DNA from 3 places in the Otariodibacter oris genome. Region 2 is predicted to be linked to each of the others. Evidence: riboswitches for the same ligand, from Rfam matches in the RefSeq annotation. Region 2 holds a riboswitch; each other region holds the start of a gene.
What was found. A riboswitch is a leader RNA that binds a small molecule or an ion and turns the genes downstream of it on or off. The one in region 2 is predicted to bind thiamine pyrophosphate.
Positions count from the first base shown of each region.

Region 1: linked by a shared signal. The riboswitch ahead of thiB (thiamine ABC transporter substrate binding subunit) and the one ahead of A6A10_RS04130 (ABC transporter ATP-binding protein) in region 2 are both predicted to bind thiamine pyrophosphate.
Region 3: linked by a shared signal. The riboswitch ahead of thiC (phosphomethylpyrimidine synthase ThiC) and the one ahead of A6A10_RS04130 (ABC transporter ATP-binding protein) in region 2 are both predicted to bind thiamine pyrophosphate.

Region 1 is NZ_CP016604.1:355,400-358,689, reverse strand. It holds gene A6A10_RS01705 (TRAP transporter small permease) at 1-428, shown strand, start outside; gene dctM (C4-dicarboxylate TRAP transporter large permease protein DctM) at 425-1,708, shown strand; TPP riboswitch at 1,792-1,885, shown strand; gene thiB (thiamine ABC transporter substrate binding subunit) at 1,936-2,922, shown strand; gene A6A10_RS01690 (aminodeoxychorismate synthase component I) at 3,009-3,290, shown strand, end outside.
Region 2 is NZ_CP016604.1:910,002-913,291, forward strand. It holds gene A6A10_RS04120 (MBL fold metallo-hydrolase) at 1-533, shown strand, start outside; gene pyrH (UMP kinase) at 931-1,644, shown strand; TPP riboswitch at 1,797-1,889, shown strand; gene A6A10_RS04130 (ABC transporter ATP-binding protein) at 1,981-2,706, shown strand; gene A6A10_RS04135 (ABC transporter permease) at 2,703-3,290, shown strand, end outside.
Region 3 is NZ_CP016604.1:50,566-53,855, forward strand. It holds gene mnmG (tRNA uridine-5-carboxymethylaminomethyl(34) synthesis enzyme MnmG) at 1-1,223, opposite strand, end outside; TPP riboswitch at 1,737-1,837, shown strand; gene thiC (phosphomethylpyrimidine synthase ThiC) at 1,963-3,290, shown strand, end outside.

The sequences.
Region 1 (3,290 bases), 550 kb from region 2:
AAATGACGTGGAGTCTTGCCATCACTAAAGCATGTTTTGGTTGGCTGATATTTTTTGGTGCATCATACGGTGTGCGTACCGCAGGTCATATTGGGGTCGATGTTTTAGTCAAAAAATTACCTCGTGTAGCACAAAAATGGGTAAGTATCGTTGCAGTACTCGCTTGTATCGGCTATGGCGTGATTATTGCCTCCGCTAGTTATGAATGGGTAGAAACCATGTACATTGCAGATATTGGCGCAGATGATCTCAATCATTTTAATGTCAAAATATGGCATATTGGATTAATCATGCCGATTGGATTTGGGCTAATTGCTATTCGTTTTATTGAAATTCTTGTCCGCCTTCTCGCCAATAAACAGGTCAATTTAGGTTTAGCTGATGAAAGTGAAGATGCCCTCAAACTTGCACAAGGAGATGAAAAATGACCATTTTAGTATTATTTGTTCTCCTATTTGTGCTGATGTTTATCGGCGTACCCATTGCGATCTCACTGGGTCTATCTGGTGCAATCACAATCATACTTTTTAGCCAAGATTCATTAAGTTCATTAGCTATTAAGCTTTTTGAAACCTCTGAACATTATACGTTACTCGCTATTCCTTTCTTCCTGTTAGCAGGTGCATTTATGACCACAGGTGGTGTAGCAAAACGATTAATTGATTTCGCAAATGCAACCGTTGGACATATTCGTGGTGGGTTAGCGATTGCTGCCGTACTCTCTTGTATGTTATTTGCGGCTTTATCTGGCTCTAGCCCCGCCACCGTAGCGGCTGTGGGTTCAATTGCGATTGCTGGAATGGTTCGTTCGGGTTACCCCGTATCATTTGGTACAGGAATTATTTGTAATGCGGGAACATTAGGTATCTTAATTCCACCTTCTGTGGTTATGGTTGTTTATGCTGCTGCAACAGAAACCTCTGTTGGACGCTTATTTATGGCAGGTGTTATGCCTGGTATCTTACTTGGCGTTGTTTTAATGGTAGCAATCTATCTCGTCGCTAGAATAAAGAATTTACCAGCCCAACCTAGAGCCTCAGTTAAAGAGTGGTTTAGAGCGGGAAGAAAGGCGATTTGGGGGTTATTACTTATGGTAATTATCCTAGGTGGAATTTATAGTGGTATTTTCACGCCAACAGAAGCCGCTGCGGTAGCCGCCGTTTATTCATTCTTTGTGGCTGTATTCATCTATAAAGACGTGAGATTAAGAGATTGTCCGAAAGTCTTACTTGAATCGGCAAAACTCAGTGTCATGTTAATGTTCATCATTGCTAATGCCATGTTATTTGCTCATGTTTTAACAACAGAACAAATCCCGCAAATTATTACCGAGGCGGTAATCGAATGGAATTTACAACCATGGGCATTTTTATTGGTGGTTAATATCATTTTACTGATTGCTGGTGCATTTATGGAGCCTTCTGCCATTATTTTAATTCTCGCACCAATATTATTCCCAATTGCAGTTGAATTAGGCATTGATCCTATTCATTTAGGTATCATTATGGTGGTAAATATGGAAATTGGTTTAATCACCCCACCTATAGGGCTAAATCTCTTTGTTGCCTCAGCGGTGTCTAAATTACCACTATCAGAAGTTATTAGAGCAGCGCTACCATGGTTACTAATTCTTTTAACTTTCTTAGGACTTATTACCTATATACCTGCAATCTCAATGGCATTGCCAGAGTGGATTGGTATACACTAAATGGTAGCATTCTCAATAAAAAGGATTAAATCGCATTCGGTACATTCTGATTTATTCCTTTTTATTGTACAATATTCATATCGACGTTCTCATTGGGGTGCTTTGATTCAAGCTGAGAAATACCCATAGAACCTGATCTGATTAATATCAGCGTAGGGATTTGAGACAAGTTGTTTGTCCTTGTTTTAGATCCTTCTATCTTAATTCTATTTAGAAGGCGTTATTCCATGAAACTTAATCATCTCTTTGCACTTTCAAGTATTGCAATCTCTGTATCTGCACTTGCAGCTAATCAACCAACACTTACTGTTTATACTTATGACTCATTTACTTCTGAATGGGGACCTGCACCAAAACTGGAAGCCCTTTTTGAAGAAAACTGTAATTGTGATTTGAAATTTATGCCATTTGAAGATGGTGTCACTATGTTCAATCGTATCCGTTTAGAAGGTCAAAAAACCAAAGCGGATATCATGCTAGGTATCGATAATTTTGTAATGCCAGAAGCTGAAAAATCAGACTTATTTATTCCTCATCAACTTGATACTTCTGGATTAAATTTAGAAACTGCATGGACAAATGAAACCTTTGTTCCTTATGATTTCGGTGAATATGCCTTTGTTTATAATAAGAAAAATGTCACAAATCCACCAAAAAGCCTAAAAGAGTTAGTTGATCGTGAAGATCTCAAAATCATCTATCAAGATCCTCGCACAAGTACCGTAGGTAGAGGCTTACTCTTCTGGGTTAATCAGGTTTATGGCAACGATGCAGAAAAAGCTTGGGAAAAATTGGCTAAACACACAGTAACTGTTGGAAAAGGTTGGTCTGAAACTTACGGAGCATTCCTAAAAGGAGAATCAGATTTAGTACTAAGCTATTCAACCTCTCCGCTCTATCATCAATGGAATGAACAAGATGATAGCTATGCCGCAGCTAATTTTGATGAAGGGCATCTTGTTCAGATTGAAGTTGCAGGAATCACAAAAGCAAGCAAACAACCTGAGCTTGCCCGTCAATTTTTAACTTTCTTACAAACACCTGAAGCACAAAAAATTATTTCAGTGAATAACGTAATGAAACCTGTTGTAGCGAAAGATGCCGATCCTGCATTCAGTACATTGCCACATTATGCTCAATTACCATTTACCCAACCTGATGTGGAAACCGTTAAACAATGGTTAGCAACCTGGCAAAAAGCAATGAGTAAATAAATTCATTCCCCGCATTAAGCGGGGATTTTTATTTATTTCATTAAAATCGCTATAATGTGCCATTAATTCTTATTATTACGATGTCTATGCTGAATTTTATTCAAACGGCGAATCAACTTGGTGCGACAAAAACACCCTTTTTCTTTCTTATCGATTTTGAACAAAATAAACCGCTGATCTACCCGCTTACAACATTAGAACAGCATAAAATTTGGTTTAAATTTCCTGATAAATCAAATGCTATTGAGCAATCTATCGCTAAAAAATTCGAATTGACTTTTACCCCAATGGAACGCTCTTTATATCAAGAAAAATTTCACTTGGTAAAAAAGGAAATTCAGAATGGTAATAGCTATTTGCTCAATTTA
Region 2 (3,290 bases):
ATCAAAGAGCGGTTGAACCAATTGTTGGTGAAAAACTTCCTTATGCTGTACCAAATCGTGTATTTGATAAAGATATGACTATTAGTATTGGCGGTGAAACTGTTGAATTACATCGTGTCGCACCAAGCCATTCAGATAGTATGATAATGGTATTATTCCCTCGCCAGAAAGCCCTACAATGTACAGACGTGTGTGAAAGTAAGAGTATGCCATATAATGACTTCTTAGATTTCTACTATCCAGGATGGATTGATACTTTAAATTGGGTATTAGAGCAAGATGTTGATGTTATTGATGTTGGTCACTATGGTTTAGCAACAAAAGAAGATGAAAGAGCTTTGCGTGATTACATGGTAGATTTACATGATCAAGTGCTTCATTTAGTGCGTGAAGGTCAATCTTGGGATCAACTTTACCGTAATGTTAAATTTAGTCCAGATATTCAAGATTGGATTGGTTTCAATAATATGAAAACATTAAATATTGTTGGTATGTATCGTTGGGTTTCTAACCACCGTCGTGGTGAATGGTAATCATTCGAATAATTTCAAATAAATTTGAATAAATAAAGAGAAAGCCGTGCTTATTTTTCAGAAGCATGGCTTCTTTTTATTTAATACCTATAGAAAGATATAATGTATTGTTTTTAATGATATATTTTAATTGAATTAAATTTTTATTTAAGTTATTTAATAATTTAAAAAATTATATTTTATTTTTATTAGCAAATATATTTTAATTATTTTTATTAAGATAAAATTATATTACTATTAGAAATATGAATAGTAATTTATAAAAAACAATAAATTTCTGTGCGTAAATTATACATGAGTATAATTAATAAGCTTATAAATGATAAGAGTTTTCTCGAAGCATGAGATGCTTTATAATGACGCGATTTTTCCTTAAAACAAGACAAAGAGGTTAAGAATGAGTACTCCAATTTATAAACGTATTTTACTAAAACTTAGTGGTGAAGCATTACAAGGTAGTGAAGGGTTTGGTATCGATCCTTCCATTCTAGATAGAATGGCTATTGAAATTAAAGAATTAGTGGAGATGGGAGTTGAAGTTGGTGTAGTTCTTGGCGGGGGAAACTTATTCCGTGGTGCAAAACTCGCTAAAGCAGGGATGAATCGTGTAGTGGGTGATCATATGGGAATGCTTGCTACAGTCATGAATGGACTTGCAATGCGCGATGCTTTACACCGTGCAGAGGTGAATGCCAAATTAATGTCAGCATTTCAGTTAAATGGTATTTGCGATACTTATAACTGGTCAGAAGCGATAAAAATGTTACGTGAAAAACGTGTCGTGATTTTCTCTGCTGGAACAGGTAGTCCATTTTTTACCACTGATTCAGCAGCCTGTTTACGTGGTATTGAAATCGAAGCTGATGTGGTATTAAAAGCAACAAAAGTTGATGGAGTATATGATAAAGATCCAGTTAAAAATCCAGATGCAGTATTGTATAAAACATTAAGTTATGAAGAAGTGATCGATAAAGAATTACAAGTTATGGATTTAGCTGCATTTACTTTAGCTCGTGACCATGGCATGCCAATCCGTGTGTTTAACATGGGCAAGTCCGGAGCATTACGTCAAGTTGTATTAGGTACAGAAGAAGGGACTACAATTTCTTAATGTAATTTTTTAAGAATATAATTATAAGAAATTTTCTTCATAATTTTTATTTAGCCATAAGGTATCAAGGGATTCTTTGTGGCTTTTTTGTTAATGAACACCTAAATGTAAATATTTTTGCAATTTTTTGTAAATGCATATAGACTCCAAAAACATATTAGTCGGGGTGCGATTTTACTTGCTGAGATAATACCCGTGAACCTGATTCAGTTAATACTGCCGTAGGAAACTAACATTATGTCAAAATATATACTATTCAAATTCTACCTGTCTTTTATTTTCTATTTTAAATCATCATCTATTTAGCAACATCTTACTATTTGCAAGGTGTCTGATATGCGTAGCGTAATGATTGACAATCTAACCTTAGCATTTGATCAACAAGTGCTATTTAACGATTTTTCTTTTAGCCTAGTCAAAGGGCAATGGACTACATTACTTGGTAGTTCAGGCGTGGGAAAATCAACTTTACTTAGGGCGATTGCGGGCTTAGAAAATGAAGCCATTCAACAAGGAAAAATAGATTTCTCTCCTCAATCAAAAATTGCTTGGTTAGCCCAAGAAGATGCCTTATATCCTTGGCTCTCTATTTTGGATAATGTCCAACTTGAAGCACATTTATCAGGGCGTAAAAATCAACAAACAGTAGAAAAAGCTAAAGCGTTACTTGAACAGGTAAAGATGATAGAGCATATTCATAAAGCGCCTTATCAACTCTCTGGTGGCCAAAAACAACGTGTTGCTCTAGCAAGAACTTTAATGCAAGAGGCTGATATTATTTTGATGGATGAACCTTTTTCTGCATTAGATGCAGTAACGCGTTATCAGCTACAAAATCTTGCCTATACTTTACTCAAAGATAAAACAATTTTATTGATCACCCACGATCCGCAAGAAGCTATTCGTTTGAGTCATCGTATAGCGATCTTAAAGGGGAGCCCAGCAACCATTACTCATCAGATATCTTTACCCGATGATTTACCTCGAGAGTTAAATCAAGAATCCCTCTGGAAATTGCAGAAAGAATTACTCGACGAACTTGCAAGCGGGGATTTAGTATGAAAATTTTACCGATTATCCGCCCGCTTGTATTAGCTGTTATATTACTTATGTGTTGGCAATTAGCTGTGACATTTTGGCAGATTCCTCACTATTTATTGCCAACACCCCTCGATATTGTGAATAAGTTTTCTGAGAATACCTCATTATTGTGGCAACATACTCAGACTACATTAATTGAAATTGTGGTTGGTTTAGTACTTGGTGTGCTATTTGGACTTTTATCCGCAGTACTTTTGAGTTTATCTAAGACAATTTCTTCATTTTTATTGCCGATCCTGATCACTTCTCAAGCGATACCGATATTTGCCATTGCCCCATTACTCGTCCTTTGGTTTGGGTATGGCATGGCATCTAAGATTGTGATGACTATCCTTATTATTTATTTCCCTGTCACCGCAGCCTGTTATGACGGTTTAAGAAACACACCTAAAACGTGGTTGGAATTGGCAAATACTATCAAGATCTCACCGCTTGCGTTATTACTTAAAGTGAAATTCCCCGCGGCATTGCCTGCATTAGCATCGGGTTTGAGAATTGCGGTTTCGATTGCTCCCATTGGGGCGGTGATTGGCGAATGGGTTGGT
Region 3 (3,290 bases), 860 kb from region 2:
GCTTGATCACGAGTTGGGAACCAAGCCTCTTTGCCTTGTACCTGCAATCCTGCATTGATACCAGCAAGTAACCCTTGTGCGCCCGCTTCTTCGTAACCTGTTGTGCCATTGATTTGTCCTGCAAAGAATAAACCATCAATTGATTTAGTTTCTAATGTTGGTTTCAAATCACGCGGGTCAAAATAATCATACTCAATCGCATATCCTGGTTTCACTATACGAGTATTTTCTAAGCCTTTCATTGAGTGAACGATGCCCATTTGCACATCAAAAGGTAAGCTGGTTGAAATCCCATTTGGATAAACCTCGATCGTATTTAACCCTTCTGGTTCTAAATAGATCTGATGGCTATTGCGATCACTAAATCGCATTACTTTATCTTCAATAGATGGACAATAACGTGGTCCGATACCTTCAATAACACCTGTATACATAGGGCTACGATCTAAACTATTACGGATAAGATCGTGGGTTTGCTCGTTTGTATGTGTGATATAACAAGGAATTTGACGAGGATGCTGATCAACCGATCCCATAAATGAAAACACTGGTAAGTATGTATCACCGTGTTGTTGTGCTAACACTGAAAAATCGATTGTTCTCGCATCTAATCTTGGTGGTGTTCCTGTTTTTAAACGATCAACGCGTAAATTAAGATCTCTTAATTTTGATGCAAGCATAGTTGCAGCTGGATCGCCTGCGCGACCACCTGCATAGTTATCTAAACCAATATGGATCTTACCCGCCAAAAACGTACCAGCCGTTAATACAACAGATCTAGCTTTAAAGATTAAACCCATTTTGGTTACAGCACCGACTGCTCGGTTATTTTCAATCAAAATATCAACAACTTCTTGCTGGAAAATATCTAAATTTTGTTGATTTTCTAATGCTGTTCTGACCGCTTGTCGATATAACACTCTATCAGCTTGAGCACGAGTTGCTCTCACAGCTGGACCTTTACTGCTATTCAAAGTTCTAAATTGAATCCCTGCGGAGTCTGTCGCTTTCGCCATTAACCCGCCCATTGCATCAATCTCTTTAACTAAATGCCCTTTACCGATCCCACCAATAGCAGGATTACAAGACATTTGACCAAGTGTATCGACATTATGTGTTAATAAAAGTGTTTTTAAACCCATTCTAGCTGGGGCAAGAGCAGCTTCAGTACCTGCATGGCCTCCACCTACAACGATAACATCGTATATTTCATTGTAAATCATATATTGCCTTTCAAAATTCTAAAAAATCTAAGTAAATTCTACCTGAAAAACGAGGATCTTGAAAAAGCTATTTAAGATCTTTTTCTGGATCGAAATGAGAGGATCTAAATAATATAAGATCTTTATATATAGATCTTTATTATGATTATTATTAGGCTAACAATTTTTAAAGAATAAATAGAAATTAATCATTAAAATCAAAATGTTATATTAATATAACTATGTAGAGAACATTGCTTAAGATCCGAATAAGTTTGTGGATAAATAGCTTAGTTATCCACAGAAGAAAATTTTACATCAGTTATCATTGAATAGATCCCAAGATAAAAACAAAAAATAAATGAGTTATCCACATATTTATTTGGTTAAATCGTGTACTTTTATAATGGGAAACCTTATCTATTAAGGAAATTGGCCCTAATCCAATAGCTCAAGATATCAGTAGGACGTACCAATCTACTTCATTGTACAAAAAATATATTTGTATATATCATCAAATTATTTTACACTCATTCCCACTTGTCGGAGTGCTTTCAGAGCTGAGATCTATTTTTGTAGGGATCCGTCGAACCTGTTAGGTTAATATCTGCGTAGGGAACAAGTTTTAATTTTCAAATAAGATCGCTGTATTTTTCTTCTTATTACTGCCTTAGTATATCTATTGGGCAGCCGTTCCATTCACTTCACAAGCAAAATTACCTATTTATTTTTGATTATCTATTAGAAGGTGTATTTGCTTATGTCAAACATTACAACTCGTCGCGAAAAAAGAACATCTGCTCAAAATTTTATCAAGGATTTAAAAGGGTACCAGCACCCAAATTCTTCACGAATCTATTTACAGGGATCTAGATCAGATATTCAAGTACCAATGCGTGAAATTCATTTAACTCCATCTTTAATTGGGGGAGATAAAGATCATCCTGAATATGAATTCAACGAATCTATTCCTATTTATGATACCTCGGGTATTTACGGAGATGAAAGCAAGAATATTGATGTAACTAAAGGGATTCCTGTTTGTCGGGATAATTGGATTTTAGAACGTAATGATACGGAATATTTAGATGGAGCAAGTTCTGAATATGCCCAAGTTCGTTTAGCGGATAAAACGTTGGATGAATTACGTTTTCAATTACAACGTAAAATAAAACGTGCAAAAAAAGGGAAGATTGTTACTCAATTACATTATGCTCGCCAAGGAATTATTACACCAGAAATGGAATATATCGCGATTCGTGAAAATATGGGGAGAGATCGTGTAAAAAGCGAAGTGCTTTTACAACAGCATCCTGGACAAAATTTTGGGGCAACTATTCCGAAAGAAATTACACCTGAATTTGTTCGTCAGGAAGTTGCAGCGGGCCGAGCAATAATTCCTTCTAATATAAACCATCCAGAATTAGAGCCAATGATTATTGGTCGAAATTTCTTAGTTAAAGTCAATGCCAATATAGGAAATTCTTCGGTGACTTCTTCCATTGAAGAAGAAGTAGAAAAATTAGTTTGGTCAACTCGCTGGGGAGCTGATACGGTTATGGATCTTTCCACAGGACGAAATATTCATGAGACTCGTGAATGGATTATCCGCAACAGCCCAGTTCCTATCGGTACAGTTCCATTATACCAAGCATTAGAAAAAGTGAATGGTGTGGCTGAGGATCTTACTTGGGAGATTTTTAAAGATACGTTGATTGAGCAAGCAGAGCAAGGCGTTGATTATTTTACTATTCACGCAGGCACATTATTACGCTATGTGCCGATGACTGCCAAACGTTTAACAGGGATTGTATCGAGAGGTGGCTCTATTATGGCTAAATGGTGCTTATCTCATCATAAAGAAAATTTCTTATACCAAAATTTCCGTGAACTTTGTGAAATTTGTGCAAGCTACGATGTAGCGCTTTCATTAGGTGACGGACTTCGCCCAGGCTCTATTCAAGATGCAAATGATGAAGCGCAATTTTCAGAATTATATACCTTAGGTGAATTAACAAAAATTGCATGGGAATATGATGTTCAAGTGATGATCGAAGGTCCAGGACATATCCCAATGCACATGATTCA